2 linked regions of the Shumkonia mesophila genome follow. The protein of the gene in region 1 interacts with the protein of each later gene in a pairwise test. Links are inferred from orthologs where the notes say so. Each region holds a gene or a part of one and is shown on either strand. Other genes may lie near its edges. The genes, in order: hflK and ftsH.

Region 1 (9,183 bases):
CGGTCGAGGTGAAGGCGGAAACCGACGTCTGCTGCACGTCCTCGAACGCGCTTGGGATCGTCGAGGCGCTGGGTGTGCCCCGCGTCATTTTCCTGCCCGACGAATACCTGGCCAAGCACGTCGCCCGCCAGACCGAGGTCGAGATCATCCCCTGGCACGGCCACTGCGAGGTCCACGAACGCTTCACCGGGGCCGAGATCGAAGGGTTCCGCCGGGGTTTCGCGGGTCTCGCCGTGCTGGCCCATCCCGAGTGCCCGCCCGACGTGCTGGACGCCGCCGATTATGTCGGCTCCACCCAGCAGATGATCGATTATGTGGAGGAGCGCCGGCCGGCCCGGGTGCTGCTGGTCACCGAGTGTTCGATGAGCGACAACGTGGCCGCCGCGCACCCCGACATCGAATTCGTGCGCCCCTGCAACCTGTGCCCGCACATGAAGCGGATCACGCTGGGGAACATCCTGACCGCGCTCGAAACCCTTCGTCCCGCCGTCGAGATCGCCCCCGAACTGGCCGAACCGGCCCGCCGGGCGGTGGCCCGCATGCTGGAGCTGAGCCGATGATGCCCCACTGCGCCCTTCATGCGGTGCAGTACGAGCCGATCGTCCGCCGCGCCCTGGAAGAGGACCTGGGCCGGGCCGGCGATCTCACCACCGATGCCCTCGTCGATCCGCAAAGCCACGCCGTCGCCCACATCGTCGCCCGCGAGGCCGGGCGCGTCGCCGGGCTGGCGCCGGCGCTCTCGGCATTCTCGATGCTCGATGGCACGCTGGCCATCCGCTGTCCCGTCGCCGACGGCGCCGCCGTCGAGGCGGCGACCGTGTTGGCCACCCTGACCGGCCCGGCCAGGGCCATCCTTTCGGCCGAGCGGGTGGCGCTCAACCTGCTGGGCCGCATGTGCGGCATCGCCACCGCCACGGCGCGCGCCATGGCGGCCTGCAAGGGGACCGAGGCGACGGTGGTGTGCACGCGCAAGACGGCCCCGGGGCTGCGCATGCTCGACAAGTACGCGGTCAGGATGGGCGGCGGCGGCAACCACCGCTTCGGGCTCGACGACGGCATCCTGATCAAGGACAACCACATCGCCGCCGTCGGCGGCATCGACACCGCCTTGGCGCGGGTCAAGGAACGGGCCGGCCACATGGTCAAGGTCGAGATCGAGGTCGACACCCTGGATCAGTTGGACCGGGTGCTGGCCCTGGGCGGCGTCGACGCCGTGCTCCTCGACAACATGTCGCCCGACACGATGCGCGAGGCGGTGCGCCGCGTCGGCGGGCGTTTTCTGACCGAGGCGTCGGGCGGCATCACGCCCGAGCGCATCGCGGCGGTGGCGGCGGCGGGGGTGGACCTCATTTCGCTGGGCTGGCTTACTCATTCGGTAAAGAACTTCGACGTCGCTCTGGATTTCCAATACCGTTGAGGGCGGCGGAAACAGAGCGGGCCGCCCCCCGGAGGGCGGCCCGCCTGTACGGCCGACGGAAAGACGCCTACTACTGCACGAGAATACGGGGCGCCGCCCGTTCGCGCTCGGCCAGTTCCGCCTCCACCTTGACCCACACCTTGTCGGCGATGTCGAGATACGCCTTGGCGTGCGGCGAGGCGGGATCGGAAACGACGATCGGGTTGCCGCCGTCCGAGGTTTCGCGGATGACGATGTCGAGCGGCACCTCGCCCAGGCAGTCGACGCCCAACAGCTCGGCCTCGGCCCTGGCGCCGCCGTGACTGAAGATGTCGGTGCGCTCGCCGCAATGCGGGCAGGCGAAGTAGCTCATGTTCTCGACGATGCCCAGGACCGGCACGTTGACCTTGCGGAACATGTTGAGGCCCTTCCTGGCGTCGGCGAGCGCGATGTCCTGCGGCGTCGAGACGATCACCGCGCCGATCAGCGGCACCCTTTGGGCCATGGTCAGCTGGGCGTCGCCGGTTCCGGGCGGCATGTCAACCACCATGATGTCGAGCGGGCTCCAGCGCACGTCCTTCATCATCTGCTCCAGCGCGCTCATCACCATCGGACCGCGCCAGATGATCGGCATCTCCTCCTCGACCAGGAAGCCGATCGACATGCACTCCACGCCGTGGTTGCGCATGGGGTTGATCGAACGGCCGTCGCTGGAGGTCGGCTGGCCCTTGATGCCGAGCATGCGCGGAATCGACGGTCCATAGATATCGGCGTCGAGAACGCCGACCTTGAGCCCGCGGACGGCCAATGCCAGGGCGAGGTTGACGGCGGTCGTCGACTTGCCGACGCCGCCCTTGCCCGAGGCGACGGCGACGATGGCGCGCACCTGCGGCAGCAGCGGTTCGTCCTGGTGGCCGTGACCATGGCCGTGGTCATGGGCGTGCGGGGCCGGCTTCGGCTCCGCCGCCGCCTGGCGTTCGGCCGTCAGCACGACGGTGGCGGTCAAGACGCCGGGCAGGGCGTGGACGGTCTGTTCGGCTTTCTTGCGAAGCGGCTCCAGGCGGGGGCCGCGCTCGGGCTCGACCTGAAGGGCAAAGGCGACGTGGCCCTGCTTGACCTGCAGGCCGCTGACCATGCCAAGAGAGACGATATCCTGGTTCTTTTCCTCGTCGACGACCCCGGAAAGGGCCTCCAGCACTTGTTGTTCGCTGATTTGGGCCATGCTTGAAAACTCCGCCAATGACTTCGATATCCCGGCGAAGCTGGCCGCTTGACATTGCGTGGCCGGCCGGGCAGTCCTATAACCTAACGGGTAACCAAAGAGACAATGCGGTAGATATACGAAGCCGCCTGTCAAAACACAAAGCCCAATTCCCTCTCATCCAGGACCACGAGAAAGGAACGCACCGATATGGCATGGAATCCACAGGGTGGTGGCCCTTGGGGCGGCGGCGGCCAGGGCCCGTGGGGGCGTGGACCCTCCGGACCGCGACCGCCGGACTTCGAAGACCTCATTCGGCGTAGCCAGGATCGGTTCAAGCAGTTCCTGCCGGGCGGGATGGGGGCTGGCAAGGGGTTGGTCGTCGCCGTTATCGCGGTTTTGGCCCTGTGGATGGGGACCGGCATCTATCGCGTCCAGCCGGCCGAGCAGGGCGTCGAAATGCTGTTCGGCAAGTGGCAGCAGACCACCGGCCCGGGGCTGCACTGGTGGCCACCGGCGCCGATCGGCGAGGTGATGACGCCCGAGGTGACGCGCGTCAACCGCGTCGAAGTCGGCTTCCGGGAGGGTGGCACCGGCCAGCGGGGCGGCGTGCTGCGCGCCGTGCCCCAGGAAAGCCTGATGCTGACCGGCGACGAGAACATCATCGACGTCCAGGCGGCGGTGTTCTGGTACGTCAAGGATGCCGGGCAATTCCTGTTCAACCTCCGCAACCAGGAAGCGACGGTCAAGGACGCCTCCGAGGCGGCGTTGCGCGAGATCGTCGGCAAGAACGAGTTCGAGTACGCCCGCACCCAGGGCCGCGTGCAGATCGAAAAGGACGCGCAGGATCTGATCCAGCGCATCCTCGATTGGTACGGTTCGGGCATCCAGGTGCAGCAGGTGCAGCTCCAGAAGATCGATCCGCCGGGCAAGGTGCTCGACGCCTTCCGCGACGTCCAGGCGGCGCGCGCCGACAAGGAACGAGCGGTCAACGAGGCGACGGCCTATCTCAACGAGGTCGTGCAGCGGGCCGAGGGCGAATCGCAGAGGATCATCAAGGACGCCGAAGGCTACCGCGAGCAGAAGATCGCACTGGCCACCGGCGAGGCGCAGCGCTTCCTGTCGGTCTACGAGCAGTACCTCAAGGAAAAGAACGTCACCACGCGGCGCATCTATCTCGAAACCATGCGTACGATCATGGCCGGGATGGACAAGGTGCTCATCGACAGCCGGGTGGGAGGTAGCGGCGTCGTTCCCTATCTGCCGCTCGACGCCCTGACCGGCCGCGGCGCCGGCACCCCCAGCACGACGACGGGAGGGAAGTGATCATGCGTGGACCGCTTTTAATCCTCGGTATCGTCGTCATCGTCCTTGGGTTCCTGGGCTTTTCGTCCATGTTCACCGTGCGTCAGGACGAGCAGGCCCTGGTCCTGCAGTTCGGCGAACCGATCCGCACCGTGACGGCGCCCGGCCTTCACTTCAAGTACCCCCTGCTTCAGAACGTCGCCAAGTTCGACAAGCGGGTACTCGATTTCGATGCCGAGGCCGAAGAAGTGCCGACCCGCGACCAGAAGCAACTGGTGGTGAACGCCTTCGCCCGCTATCGCATCATCGACCCGCTGCTGTTTTTCCAGACCGTCAACAACGAGTTCGGGATGCGCCAGCGGTTGGGCAACGTCATCAACGCCAATCTGCGTGCCGTCTTCGGCGAGGCCGAACTGGCCCGTCTGTTGACCGAGGAACGCGCCAAGCTGATCCAGGTGATCGCCAAACGAACCCACGATCAGGGCCGGTCGTTCGGCATCGACGTCCTCGACGTGCGCATCAAGCGCGTCGACCTGCCCGAGGAGAACAGCCAGTCCATCTTCCGCCGCATGCAGTCCCAGCGCGAGCAGGAGGCCCGCAAGATCAGGGCCGAGGGCGATGCCGATTCGCGGCGCATCAAGGCCGAAGCCGACAAGCAGCGGACCATCATCGTCGCCAACGCCAACCGGCAGTCCGAAATCCTGCGCGGCGAGGGCGAGGCCGAGGCCCAGCGCACCTACAACGATGCCTATGGCCGGGACGAGACGTTCTTCGACTTCTGGGTGTCGATGGACGCGATGCGTCTGGGCCTGACGGGTGAAAACACCCGCTACGTCGGGCCGCCGGACAACGAGTTCTTCCGCTTCTTCGGCGGACTGCCCGGTCAAGGGGTCGAGCAGCCGGCCAAGTAGCCGGGAGCCAACAAGCAGAGACGGGGGCGCTGGGTGAAACCAGCGCCCTTTCGTCGAGGCGGAGGAAGAATGTCCGATCTGATCACCGCCGTCGGCTTGGCGATGGCCATCGAGGGACTGCTCTATGCGCTGTTTCCCGACGGTATGAAGGCGGCCATGGCCAAGCTGCAGACCCAGCCGTCCTCGCACCTCCGTACGGCGGGTCTGGTGGCCGCCGTCGTCGGTGTGGGCGTGGTCTGGCTGGTCCGTGGATAGGGGCGCGGGAACGGCGATGAATGGCCCGGAAAATGCCATATTTCAGGGGCACAAGGATTCCGCCCGGGGGCCGGCCGACGGGTTGAAAGGCCGCAGCCCCGGGATTAGATCAAACACAGACCTTTTCCCGATCTTTGCGTATAGTTGATTCATTCGTTGGGCGATGGAGATGGCCGAAGTGATGCGTTCCCGTATTCATGATGTCCGGTCCCGGCGCGATGCGCGCGTCGTTGCGGTGGCGCGCCGTCAGGACGGCGGCCGGGCGTTGGCGTGGTTCCTGGCCGCCGCCGTGGCGTTGGCGCTGATGGCGGCCTCGGTGGCCGCCCAGGCGAAGACGATGCCCGGCAGCTTTTCCGACCTGGCCGAAAAGCTGTTGCCGGCGGTGGTCAACGTTTCGACCACCCAGACCCTTCGGGGGCGGAGCGGTCCCGAGCTTCCGCAACTGCCGCCGGGGTCGCCGTTCGAGGAGTTCTTCAAGGAATTCTTCGATCGCAACCAGCCCCAACAGCAGCGCAAGGCAACCTCGCTGGGCTCGGGTTTCATCATCGATTCGGCCGGCTACGTGGTGACCAACAACCACGTGATCCAGGACGCCGAGGAGATCACGGTCATCCTGCAGGACGACACGCAACTGCCGGCCGAACTGATCGGGCACGACCCGAAGACCGACCTCGCGGTTCTCAAGGTGAAGTCCGACCGCCAGCTCCCCGCCGTCAAGTTCGGCGATTCCGACTCGCTTCGCGTCGGCGACTGGGTGCTGGCCATCGGCAATCCGTTCGGCCTCGGCGGCACGGTGACGGCGGGCATCATTTCGGCCCGCGGGCGCGACATCAATACCGGCCCCTACGACGACTTCCTGCAGACCGACGCTTCTATCAACCGCGGCAATTCGGGCGGCCCGATGTTCAATCTGGAGGGCGAGGTGGTCGGCATCAACACCGCCATCTTCTCGCCATCGGGGGGCAGCATCGGCATCGGCTTCGCCATTCCCAGCGCCATGGCGATGCCGGTCGTCAAGCAGTTGATTGCCACCGGCACCGTGAAGCGCGGCTGGCTTGGCGTCCACATCCAGACGGTGACCGACGAGATCGCCGAGACGCTGGGTCTCAAGGAAACCCGCGGTGCGCTGGTCGCCAGCGTCATCAAGGACGGTCCGGCCGAGGTCGGCAAGATCCAGGCGGGCGACGTCATCTTGCAGTTCGACGGCAAGGACGTGACGCAGATGCGCCGCCTGCCGCGCATCGTCGCCGAAACGGCGGTCGGCCAGACCGTCGACGTGGTGCTGTGGCGCAACAACAAGCGGATGTCGGTCAAGGTGAAGGTGGGCGAGCTGGAGGCCGGCGAGGCGCAGATGGCGGCGCGCCCGCAGGATGGCGGCACCGCCGGCCAGCCGGGGCAGGACAAGAAGATCGATCCTCTCGGGTTGACCGTTGCCGCCGTCAACGACACGCTGCGTCAGCGTTTCGATCTGGCGGCCGACGCCAAGGGCGTGGTCGTCGTCGGCGTCGACGAGGGTGGCCCCGCGGCCGAGAAGGGCATCCGGCCGGGCGACCTCATCGTCGAGGTCAGCCAGGAGGACGCCAGTTCGCCGGGGCAGGTCGCCGACTTGGTGGAGACGGCCAAGAAAAGCGGCCGCAAATCGGTGCTTCTGCTGATCGAGGGGCAGGGCCGCCTGCGCTTCGAGGCGGTGCGCATCGTCCAGGGCTGATCCGCCCTTTCGGCGGCACGTGGAACCGGGGCGTCGTCCGACAGGGCGGCGCCCCTTCGCTTTTGGTGGGGTTCTTGCCACCGATGAACACCGATGAAGGCGAAGACAATTCGCCACAGTGCCGGTAGAAATTAGCCGTCAGGCGGGCTACAAATCGAGCCCGCGCCGCAACCGGCCGATCAAGAAAACAGGGGGGACCCGTGACCGAAACGACCAAGTTCTTTCTCGCGGAAGAGCGCATTCCGAAGTTCTGGTACAACATCGCCGCCGACCTGCCCGAGCCGTTGCCGGCGGGGCTGCACCCGGGGACCCACAAGCCGCTGACGCCCGACGATCTGGCACCCCTGTTCCCCATGGCCGTAATCGCCCAGGAGGTCAGCACCGAGCGCGAGATCGAGATTCCCGCCCCGGTCAGGGAAATCTATCGCCTGTGGCGGCCGTCGCCCTTGGTGCGCGCCCGGCGCCTGGAGAAGGCGTTGGATACGCCCGCCCGCATCTATTTCAAGAACGAGGGCGTCAGCCCGGCCGGCAGCCACAAGCCGAACACGGCGGTGGCCCAGGCCTTCTACAACAAGGAAGAGGGCGTCAAGCGGCTGACCACCGAAACCGGCGCCGGCCAATGGGGGTCCTCGCTGGCCTTCGCCGGTTCGCTGTTCGGCCTCGAGGTCGACGTCTACATGGTCAAGGTCAGCTATTTCCAGAAGCCTTACCGGCGGGCCCTGATGGAGGCCTATGGCGCCCGCTGCGTGCCCAGCCCCAGCACCGAAACCGAATCGGGCCGCCGCGCGCTTGCCGAAAATCCCGATACCACCGGCAGCCTGGGCATCGCCATTTCCGAGGCGGTCGAGATGGCGGCCCGGCGCGACGACACCAAGTACGCGCTGGGCAGCGTGCTCAACCACGTGATGACCCATCAGACGGTGATCGGGCTGGAGGCCATCGAGCAGTTCGCCATGGCCGGCGACTATCCCGACGTCGTCATTGCCTGCGCCGGCGGCGGCAGCAACTTCGCCGGCACCGCCTTCCCCTTCATCGGCCGCAAGCTCAGGGGGGGCGAAGACATCCGCGCCGTCGCCGTCGAGCCCAAGGCCTGCCCGACCCTGACGCGGGGCCGCTATGCCTACGACTTCGGCGACACCGCCGGCCTGACGCCGTTGCTCAAGATGATGACGCTGGGTTCCACCTTTATGCCGGCCGGCATCCATGCCGGCGGCCTGCGCTACCACGGCATGGCGCCGCAGGTCAGCCATCTGGCCCATCTCGGCCTGATCGAACCGCGCGCCTATCACCAGAAGGAATGCTTTGCCGCCGGCGTCCAGTTCGCCCGCACCGAAGGGATCATTCCGGCGCCGGAATCCACCCATGCCGTGCGGGGCGCCATCGACGAGGCCCTGAAGTGCAAGGAAGAGGGCGTGGCCCGTACCATCTTCTTCAACCTGTCGGGCCACGGCCATTTCGACATGCAGGCCTACATGGACTATTTCGCCGGCAAGCTCGAGGATCACGAACACGACGCCGAGGCCCTCAAGCGCTCGATGCTCGGGTTGCCGTCGGTCGTCGAGGCCTGACGCCGGGCTGAAAGCGTACCGCCCAAGGTTTACAAGCGGCGGGTGTTGTTATATCGGTGACGCGCCGTCGGTGGCGGGGTAACCCCGCTGCCGCGGCGCGGCGTCTCTTCAGTCAAGGATGGACACGGTGAACCTTTCCCTGCTTCGGCCCTTCCCCGCCCTGCGTCCCGCCCCCGGCCGCGCCGCCGAGGTGGCGGCGCCGCCCTACGACGTCTTGGATTCCAACGAGGCGCGGGCGATGGCGGCCGGCCGGCCGTGGAGCTTCCTTCATGTGTCCAAGCCCGAGATCGACCTCGATCCCGGCATCGATGTCTATTCGGCCCCGGTCTACGCCAAGGCCGCCGCCAATTTCGCCCGCATGATCAAGGATGGCGTGCTGGTCCGGGACCAGGCGCCCTGCTTCTACGTCTACCGCCTTACCATGGGCGATTACGTGCAGACCGGCGTCGTAGGCGGCGCTTCGATCGCCGCCTATGAGAGCGGACGCATCCGCCGCCATGAATTGACCCGTCCCTCGAAAGAAGACGACCGCGTGCACCAGGTCGAGGCGGTCGGCGCCCATACCGGCCCGGTCATGATCGCGCACAGGCCCGATGCCGCCATCAAGGCCATCCTTGCCGATCAGGCGAAGGGCGCGCCCGCGTGTTCGGTGGATCTGGCCGGCGTTACCCATACCCTGTGGGTGGTGTCCGACGTCCAGGCCGTGGCGGCGCTGCGGAAGGCTTTCGACGGTCTCGATGCCCTTTACATCGCCGACGGCCACCACCGCTCCAACGCTGCCGTCCGGGTCGCCAAGGCCAGGCGGACCGCCGGCGGAACGGCGCCCGACGCCTGGCATG
Region 2 (9,321 bases), on another replicon or contig:
TGGGAATGCCCGCCGCCTCGCACGCCGCGATGCGATCGCGCAGGTAATCGAAAACGTCGAGCGCGGCGTCGGCGTAGCGGGGATCGTTCTGCATGGTGCCCGGCTCGCCCTGCATGTGCATGAGCACGACCGGCGCCGCCGCCCCGGCCGCCACCCGCGGGGACGCCGTTTCGCCCGCGAGCGCGGTGATGTCGTTGACGATGCGGGCGCCGGCCTCAAGCGCCGCCTTCATGACGGCGGCCCGCCGGGTGTCGACGGAAACGACGAAGCCCTCCGCCGCCAGGGCGCGCACCACCGGCAGCACCCGGGCCATCTCGCTTTCCAGCGAGACCGCGGCCGCTCCCGGACGGGTCGATTCGCCGCCGACGTCGAGGATGTCCGCCCCCTCGGCGGCCAGCCGGCGTCCGTGTTCGATGGCCAGCCCGACCTCCAGGAACTCTCCGCCGTCGGAAAAGCTGTCGGGGGTGACGTTGATGACCCCCATGACGAGCGGCCTGTCCGCCGCCAGGCCGGCGAACGGGGCCCGCACGGCGGCGATGGCGTCCAGCGTCGCCGCGACGTGGCGGGCGAGGCCGTCTCCCTCCGCCGCCGCCCAGGCGACGATCTCGCCGGTCGGCGCGGTGAGGGAAGCGGTCCCTTCGGCTTGACGGATCAGCACCTCGCAGTGCCGCGGCCGGCACGCGGCAAAGGCCGCTCCATCGAGCGGCCGGACATAGACCCGCGCCGCCGGATCGTCGCCCGCATGCAGAAAGCCCCGCGGAAACGCGGGGCCCTCGGCTTTCTTGAGGCGGCCGGTGGCTCGGCTCATGACCCCGGCTGGGGCTCGGCCTCCAGGCCGCCCTGCGGTCCCTTGTTGGCCTTGCCGGCGGACGGTACCGACGACTTGCGGCCGCTGCTGTCGCGCGGCGTCGGGGTCGGCTCGTCGTCGGCGGTGGGGCGCACGATGGGTTCGCCGCGCAGCAGCGCCTTGACCTCCTCGCCGCTCAGCGTCTCGTATTCCAGCAGCGCCACCGCCAGTTTCTCCAGATCGTCGCGATGCTCGGTCAGGATCTTTTCCGCCAGCATCTCGCCGTTGTCGATCAGCCGGCGGATCTCGTCGTCGATCAGCTTGGCCGTGGCGTCGGAAACGTTCTTGCGCTGCGTCACCGAATGGCCGAGGAAGACCTCCTCCTCGTTGTCGGTATAGCGCAGCGGCCCGAGCTTTTCCGAGAAGCCGTACTCGGTGACCATGCGCCGGGCCATTTCGGTGGCCTGCTTGATGTCGTTGCCGGCGCCGGTGGTGATGTTCTCGGGGCCGAACACCAGGCGCTCGGCGACGCGTCCGCCGAAGGTCATGGCGATCCGCGATTCCAGCTCCAGCTTCGAATAGCCATAGCGGTCGCGCTCGGGCAGCGACATGGTCACGCCCAAGGCCCGGCCGCGCGGGATGATTGTCACCTTGTGCAGGGGATCGTGTTTGGGAACGTAAAGCGCGATGATGGCGTGCCCCGCCTCGTGATAGGCGGTCAGCTTCTTCTCCTCATCGGTCATCACCATGGAGCGCCGTTCGGCACCCATGATCACCTTGTCCTTGGCGGCCTCGAACTCGGTCATGCTGACCAGACGCTTGCCGGCCCGGGCAGCCAGCAGCGCGGCCTCGTTGACCAGGTTGGCCAGGTCGGCACCGGAAAAGCCCGGCGTCCCGCGGGCGATGACGCGGGCGTCGACGTCGGTCGCCAGCGGCACCTTGCGCATGTGGACCTTGAGGATCTTCTCGCGGCCCAGGATGTCGGGATTGGGCACCACCACCTGGCGGTCGAACCGTCCCGGACGCAGCAGCGCCGGGTCGAGAACGTCGGGCCGGTTGGTGGCGGCGATCAGGATCACGCCCTCGTTCGATTCGAAGCCGTCCATCTCGACCAGCAACTGGTTCAGGGTCTGCTCGCGCTCGTCGTTGCCGCCGCCCAGGCCGGCGCCGCGATGGCGCCCGACGGCGTCAAGCTCGTCGATGAAGATGATGCACGGCGCGTTCTTCTTGCCCTGCTCGAACATGTCGCGCACGCGGCTGGCGCCGACGCCGACGAACATCTCGACGAAGTCGGAGCCCGAGATGGTGAAGAACGGCACGTTGGCCTCGCCGGCGATGGCGCGGGCCAGCAGGGTCTTGCCGGTGCCGGGAGGGCCAACCAGCAGGCAGCCCTTCGGAATCTTGCCACCCAGGCGCTGGAACTTGTGGGGGTCCTTCAGGAACTCGACGATTTCTTCCAGTTCCTGCTTGGCCTCGTCGATGCCGGCCACGTCCTCGAAGGTCACGCGCCCGGTCTTCTCGGTCAGAAGCCGCGCCCGGGACTTGCCGAAGCCCATGGCCTTGCCGCCGCCCGCCTGCATCTGGCGCATGAAGAAGATCCAGATGCCGATGAGAAGCAGCATCGGGAACCACGAAATCAGGATGCCCCAGAAGGTCGGCGTCCCGTCGTCGGCCGGCACCGCGGTGATCCGCACCCCGCGCTCGATCAGCTGCGGAACCAGGTTTGGATCGTCGGGCGAATACGTGCCGAAGCTCCGGCCGTCGCGATAGTGCCCGGTGATCTTCTTGCCCTGGATGGTGACGTCCAGGATCTCCCCGCGGTTCGCCTCGCTCACGAATTCGGAAAAGGCCAAGCTGTTTTCCGGTCCCCGGCTGGGCGATCCCTGGAACAGGTTGAACAGGGCAAACACCAGCAGCGCAACGACGATCCACAGTGCCAGATTGCGGCTAAAATTCACGAAAGCTTCCTTCCTGCATCGGCCGGTTCGACAACCGCACACGGCGCGGCGGACCCCGCCGTCCTACCGCTTCTCATCAGATAGTATGCGAAACCCCCGGCGCAAGGCAAAACCCTACACCCGAGAGGGAGTTTCGCGGCGAAAAAACGATCTTTTTGAAGAAACTCGGCGCCTCCTCGTCCCGGCGTCGCCGGTAGCCGAGAAAAGGAACCTCGACAATTCCGGCCGAATCGCGAAGGGCGGGCAACGTCAGCCGGGCCGGATGAGGAATGGACGACCGCCGCCGGTCGGGCGCCCGGTCGAGGACCTCGGCCCACCCCTCGCGGCCGAGCGGAACCAGCATCGCATCGCCGACCACGGCGGCACCGTTGCCGGTCGCGGGATCGGCCATCTCGATGTCGAAGCGTTCGTCCCAGAAGACCCTTTCGCCCGCCCCCGCGGCGACGGGGGCCGGCAGGTGCCGGCCTTCCCGGCAGACGACGATTTCGCCGGCCCGGCGCAGCAATCGACACCGGGCCAGCGTCGCCGACGACGGGCCGGCGCCCCCGGCCATCCACGACCACAGCGCGTCGACCTTGTCGCGGGCGGCCGGGTAGGCGCCGCCGCCGACCGTGCAGAGGACGCGCGACACTGCGCCCCGCGCCGTCGCCGGCGCCGCCGCCGCCAACGCGGCCGGATCGAGCGCGGCATGTCCGGCCGGAGACAGACGGCACGCGCGGGCCAGCAGGCCGGCGATCCCGTCCTCGCCTTCCGCCCGGCGGGCGGCGAACGTTTCGGCCAACCGCTTCAGGTGGGCCATGCCGCATCCCGCTTGCGCCAAGGCCGGCAGCCACTGGCGGACGCGGACGCGCGCGTAGGCCGTATCGCGGTTCGATGGGTCCTCGACCCACGGCTGCTTGCGCGCGCGCAACGTCGCCGCCAGGCGGGCCCGTTCGACGGCGAGCAGCGGACGCAGGATGCGCACCCCCGCCGTTTCGCTGATGGCGCTCATGCCGGCCAGGCCGTGCGCCCCGCTGCCCCGCGCCAGGCGCATCAGGAGCGTTTCCGCCTGGTCCTCCAATTCGTGGGCCAGCGCCAGATGAAGGATGCCGGCCCGCCGGCACCATCCGGCCAGCAGGTCATAGCGGGCGGTTCGCGCCTTGGCCTGGATGGCAGCCAGGGGCTTGGTCCCTTCCCAGGTCAAGATCCGATGCTCGATGCCGAGAGCGTCCATCCAGTCGCCGACCGCGGCCGCCTCGGCCGTGGAGTCCGGCCGCAGCCGGTGATCGACCGTCAACGCGACGACGCGGCCGCCCTGGCGGCGCGCCCAGGCATCGGCCAACACGCAGAGCGCCATGCTGTCGGGGCCGCCCGACAGGGCGACAGCGATACGGGCGTGGCGCTCGAACGGGCCGAGCGCCGCCATCAAGGCACTGAATTCCAGGTCGGAAACGGGTCGGACCATCGCTCCACCGGGCGGATTGCCGCCGCCGAGGCCGGCGCCGGCCGTCCGCATCTACCGGACGGACACTACTTGCAGGCGTTCTTCTGGCGTTCCCGAGTGACCACCTGCTGGATGGTGCCGGGTGCGCCGGGAAATTCCTTGGTCAGCTTGTCGAAAGCGGCGCACGCTTCGCGCTTCTTGTCGAGGTTCGACAGCGACATGCCGAGTTTGAGCAGCGTGTCGGCTGCCTTCGAACCCTTCGGTTCGCGCTGGTAACCCTCGAGGAATACTTCCGCCGCCCGAACGTAGTCGGCCCGCACGTAGAAGCTTTCGCCCAGCCAGTAGTTGGCGTTGCCGGCCAAAGGGTCCTTGGGGTGGGAATCGAGAAAGGCGCGCAACGCCGCCTCGGCCTCGTCGTAACGGGCCTGCCGCAACAGCCCGAAGGCATGGTCGTATTGCTCTTTCGGCGACCCCGCCGGCAGCGCGCCGGGCTTGACGGTGGCCGATTGCGCCTGGGCTTGCTGCGCCCCGCCGCCGGTCGATGGTGCGACGGTCCCTTGGCCGGCCCGCTCGGCATCCTGCCTGGGCAGCGTTCCCAGCACGCCGGGGGGCGGCGCCAGGCCCGGCGCCGAAGAATTCGGCCGCGCCATCTGCCCGGACGACGGCGCTGTCATGGCGGATGTGCCAGCCTGGCTGCCTTCCGCCGTTTGGCGCGGCGGGGTCCCTGGCGCCTGTCCCCGGACCTCGGCTCCGCCTCTTTCGAGTTGGCTCAGGCGGAAATCCATGTCGCCGATCAGCTTTTCGAGACGCTGGTTGACCTGGTCGATCTGATGGCCGGCTTCCTCGACCCGCCCGGTCACGGCGCGCACCTCGTTCTCCAACGCGGTCAGGCGCACCTCAAGCCGCGCGTTCCCCGGCTGGTCCCCGCCCAGGCTCATGTCGGACGATGGCGCCGACGAACTGCCGGACAGCGGCGGCGGCGCCATGCCGCCCCGCGACATCTGGATGTTCATCGTCTGGATGTCGCGTTCAAGCCGCTGCAGGCGGTCCATCAGCGGCTTCAGATCGGCCTCCTGGGAAGACGCCGGAAGAGCGGCCAGGAATACGGCCGACGCCAATGCGAGCCCCAACAGACGGGCCGCTCTGATTCCACGGTTGCTCGCCGAGCGGATGACAACGCTCATCATGCTCTCCCCTGGGCCAGGTCCCTGGACCCGTTCCGTAATGACAGTTGCGCAACGCACCGGATCATGCCGCGAGTTTAGGGCAAAATTTGGGCGCCGCCCTTACCGGACATTCCGGAAAGGGCTGGCGCCCAAATACGTCATTCCGGCTTACGAAACTCAGCTTCCGGCGGCACCGGAGGTGAGGGTCGTCACCGCGCGACGGTTCTGCGACCAGGCCGCCTCGTCATGGCCGAGGGCCACCGGGCGTTCCTTGCCGTAGGAAATGATGTTGACCCGGGTCCGGGCGATGCCGAGAGCCGAGAGGTAATCCTTCACCGAGTTGGCGCGACGCTCGCCGAGCGCCAAGTTGTACTCGCGCGTGCCGCGTTCGTCGGCATGGCCTTCGACCGTGACGGCGACGCTCGGGTACTTCTGGAGCCACCCCGCCTGCTTCTTCAAGGTCGCCTGAGCCTCGGGCTTCAGATCGAACTTGTCGAAATCGAAGAACACGCGGTCGCCGACGTTGACCACGAAGTCTTCCTTCGAGCCGGCCACCGGGCCCATGCGGGCCGGCGCGGACGCGGTCGGCTGGGCAGAGCCGCCAGCCCCACTCGCCGCAGCTGACTGTTCGGGAGCTGTCTCACAACCCGCGATCAATGCCACAGCGGCAACTACTGCCAAAACTTTAAAGCGCATGTAAACATCCCCTCTTTCGGAGTACTTGGCTGACGAAGATACACACGCGAACCGTGGAGACCATCGTCTCGACCTATTCGCGTGCCGGTGTCCTGCAAATAAAAGGCGGACTTCGCGAACGCCACGAAGTCTCCTTGTCATATGGGACTATATGCCGAGGCCGTCATGGAATCAAGGGGGACCACGCTGGATCGGAGGCGTCGAGCGGCGTTACCATCTCGCGTTCGTTGTATCCTGTCAAGTCGATCGAGTACAGGCGCGAGCGGGTATCCTTGCCGTCTTTCCCCGAAGGAACCTCGCGGAAATAAATAAGAACCCGGCCGTTGGGCGACCATGTCGGCCCCTCGACCAGGAAGCCTTCGGCGAGCAGGCGTTCGGCGCCACCGTTCACGCCCATCACGCCGATGTAGAACCGGCCGTTGGCAATCTTCGTGAAGGCGATGAGGTCGCCGCGCGGCGACCATACCGGCGTGGCGTACCGCCCGGCCCCGTAACTGATCCGCTTGACGTTGCGGCCGTCGGCATCCATGACGTAAAGCTGCTGCGTGCCGCCGCGGTCCGAGTCGAACACGACCTGCCGGCCGTCGGGAGAAAAGTCCGGCGAGGTGTCGATGGCCGAATGGTTGGTCAGCCGCTTCGACACCCGGGTGCGCAGATCCATCTGATAGATGTCGGTGTTGCCGTCCTGCGCCATGCTCATGATCACCGCCTTGCCGTCCGGCGAGAAGCGGGGCGCGAAGGTCATGCCGGGGAATTCGCCCAGGATTTCCTGGCGGCCGGTGTCGAGGTCGAAGATGTAGACGCGAGGCGATCTCTGGAAATAGGACAGGAAGGTGATTTCCCGCCGGTTGGGCGAGAAGCGGGGCGTCAGGACCAGTTCGTTGCCCTTGGTCAGGAACTGATGGTTGGCGCCATCCTGGTCCATGATGGCCAGCCGCTTGATCCGCCGGTCGGCCGGGCCGCTTTCCGAGATGTAGACGAGCTGGGTGTCGAAATATCCCGTCTCGCCGGTGATCCGTTCGTAGATGGCGTCGGCGATGATGTGGGCGACGCGCCGCCAGTTGCCCGTGGTGCTGGTATAGGCGCGCCCGACCATCTGCTGTTCGGCGACCACGTCCCAAAGGCGGAATTCGATCTTAAGCCGCCCGTCGGCGAGCACGTCGGCCCGCCCGTGCATCAGGGCCTGGGCATTGATCACCCGCCAGTCGCCGAAGCGGGGCAGGACGTTCAAGGCCGCGGCCGTCTGGATGAAGGCCCGTGAATCCAAGGGCTTGAACAGGCCGGACCGCTCGAGGTCGGCGGCCACCACCTGCGAGATGTCCCGCCCGAACTGCGTCGCCTGCGGCGTTCCCCCGACAAGGTCGGTGACGGCGATCGGCAGCGGCTCGACCGTTCCCTGGGTGATGTCGATGCGCAGCTCGGCGGCGGCGTTCGTCACGCCGAGCAGACACCAAGCTGCCGCCAGTGCCCAGACCGCCTTTGCGATGAAATGTCGTCGATGAGGCGTCATGTTCAAAACATTTCCTTCGGATTGAAGTTCAACGTCATGTCTTTCCACTGGTCGTATTTCGCGGGCGGCAGCCGCAAAGGGCTGCACTTCGGATTGAGGACGGCCCGGAGTGCGCTTTCCGCGGCGGCGCGGAAATAGGGGTCGCTCTGCATGCGGGCCTGATCGCGGATGCGGGCCTCGCGCACGGTGCCGTCGGGGTTCATCGTGGTGTGGATCTCGATGATCAGGTCCTCGGCGTCCTTGGCGCCGGCCGGCAGGCTCCAGCAGCGGGCGATCTGCTGGCGCACCAGGTCGATCTCGCTGATGCTGAGCGGCTGCGACGCGTCGTAGGAGCGCGGCGGCGAACGCAGGGCCTGGGCGATCTGATTCTGGAAGGTGTCGCTGGCCTCCGCCTTCCTGTCCGGCTCCTTGCGGGTGGGGTCGGGCTTGGTCGGTGCCTGCCGTTTCAGGTCCTCGACCGTTTTGAGGACCGAGGCGAAGGTGTCGGGCGCCTTCGGCTTGCGCTTCGGCTTGGCCTGGGCGAGCGGCTCGGGCGCCAGCGCCTTCGGCTCGGGCTTGGGTTCCGGTTTCGGCTCCGGCTTGGGTTCGGGCTTTTTGGCTTCCGGCTTGGGTTCCGGCGGCGGCGGCACCACCACCGGCTCGGGCTTGGGCGCGGGTGGGGGTGGCGGTGGCGGCGCCGGCTCCGCCTTCGCCTCGGGTGGCGGCGGTGGCGGCGGTTCCGGTTTCGGCTCCGGCTTCGCTTCCGGCTTGGGAGCGGCGGGCGGCGCATTGGTCCGTTCGGCGACCGTCAGGATCTCGACCATGATCGGAGTGTCGACCATCGGCGCCGGATTGCGCAGTTCGGGCAGTCCGAAGTACGCCAGGGCGGCAACCGCGGCGTGCGCAACGCACGAAAGGGCGATGCTCCGGCGCATGTCCATTATCTGGGCGCCTTCTTCCTTGCGGCCGGAGTCTTCTCCGGCATCTGCTCGGTGATCAGGGCCACTTTGCTGAAACCGGCCGCGTTGATCGTGCCCATGACCTCCATGACCCGGCCGTAACTGATGGCGCGGTCGCCGCGCACGAAAATCCTCGCCTCGGAATTGTTGTGGGTGATGGCCACCAGGCGCGGCGCCAGATTGTCGATTTCGATCTCGGTTTCCTGAAGGAAGATCCGCCCCTGCGAGTCGATGGAGACGGCCAGCGGCTCGTCCTTGCCCGGCAGGGTCGACGCCTGCGTCTTCGGCAGGTCGACCTGCACGCCGACGGTCAGCAGCGGCGCCGTCACCATGAAGATGACGAGAAGAACCAGCATGACGTCGACCATCGGCGTCACGTTGATGTCGCTCATCGGCCGGCTCGCGCGGCGGCCGCCCAGGCGCTTCAGACCTCGTCTTGGCATCGTAACGGCCATGGTCAGTCCGCTTCCTCCATCTGCCGCGAGATGATGGCCGAGAACTCGCCGGCGAAGCTGTCGAGGCGCCCGGCATAGCGGTCCAACTCGCGCGACAGCTTGTTGTAGGCGACCACCGCCGGAATGGCGGCAAGCAGGCCCAGCGCGGTCGCGAACAGCGCCTCGGCGATGCCGGGGGCGACCACCACCAGGCTGGTGTTCTTGGCCAGCGCGATCGACTGGAAGCTGTTCATGATGCCCCACACCGTGCCGAACAGCCCGATGAACGGCGCCGTGGCACCGGTGGAGGCGAGGAATGTCATGTAGCGTTCGGCGCGGTCCATCTCGCGCGTCACCGTGATCTGCATGACCCGGTCGATGCGATCGCCAAGGCCGACCCGGCTGGTGC

Evidence for each region.
Region 2: the proteins of hflK (region 1) and ftsH interact in binary tests that used the Escherichia coli proteins (3 or more experiments, as listed by UniProt). The link is inferred for Shumkonia mesophila from one-to-one orthologs.

Annotation. Positions count from the first base shown.
Region 1 is NZ_JAOTID010000011.1:161,523-170,705, forward strand. Bases 2,021-4,865 are described here. They hold hflK (FtsH protease activity modulator HflK), read left to right. Parts: upstream 2,021-2,807; coding sequence 2,808-3,923; downstream 3,924-4,865. Other genes in these bases: ODR01_RS17675 (Mrp/NBP35 family ATP-binding protein), read right to left, coding at 2,021-2,618; hflC (protease modulator HflC), read left to right, coding at 3,926-4,813. In the rest of the region: quinolinate synthase NadA, read left to right, coding at 1-560; nadC (carboxylating nicotinate-nucleotide diphosphorylase), read left to right, coding at 560-1,417; more of ODR01_RS17675, read right to left, coding at 1,488-2,020; ODR01_RS17690 (DUF2065 domain-containing protein), read left to right, coding at 4,883-5,068; ODR01_RS17695 (DegQ family serine endoprotease), read left to right, coding at 5,250-6,776; ODR01_RS17700 (TrpB-like pyridoxal phosphate-dependent enzyme), read left to right, coding at 6,977-8,344; ODR01_RS17705 (DUF1015 domain-containing protein), read left to right, coding at 8,463-9,183.
Region 2 is NZ_JAOTID010000005.1:302,078-311,398, reverse strand. Bases 276-3,258 are described here. They hold ftsH (ATP-dependent zinc metalloprotease FtsH), read right to left. Parts: upstream 2,746-3,258; coding sequence 805-2,745; downstream 276-804. Other genes in these bases: tilS (tRNA lysidine(34) synthetase TilS), read right to left, coding at 2,822-3,258; folP (dihydropteroate synthase), read right to left, coding at 276-808. Outside these bases: more of folP, read right to left, coding at 1-275; more of tilS, read right to left, coding at 3,259-4,189; tol-pal system protein YbgF, read right to left, coding at 4,255-5,355; peptidoglycan-associated lipoprotein Pal, read right to left, coding at 5,512-6,030; Tol-Pal system beta propeller repeat protein TolB, read right to left, coding at 6,194-7,540; ODR01_RS11300 (cell envelope integrity protein TolA), read right to left, coding at 7,543-8,460; protein TolR, read right to left, coding at 8,460-8,933; protein TolQ, read right to left, coding at 8,936-9,321. UniProt on the Escherichia coli protein: Acts as a processive, ATP-dependent zinc metallopeptidase for both cytoplasmic and membrane proteins. Plays a role in the quality control of integral membrane proteins.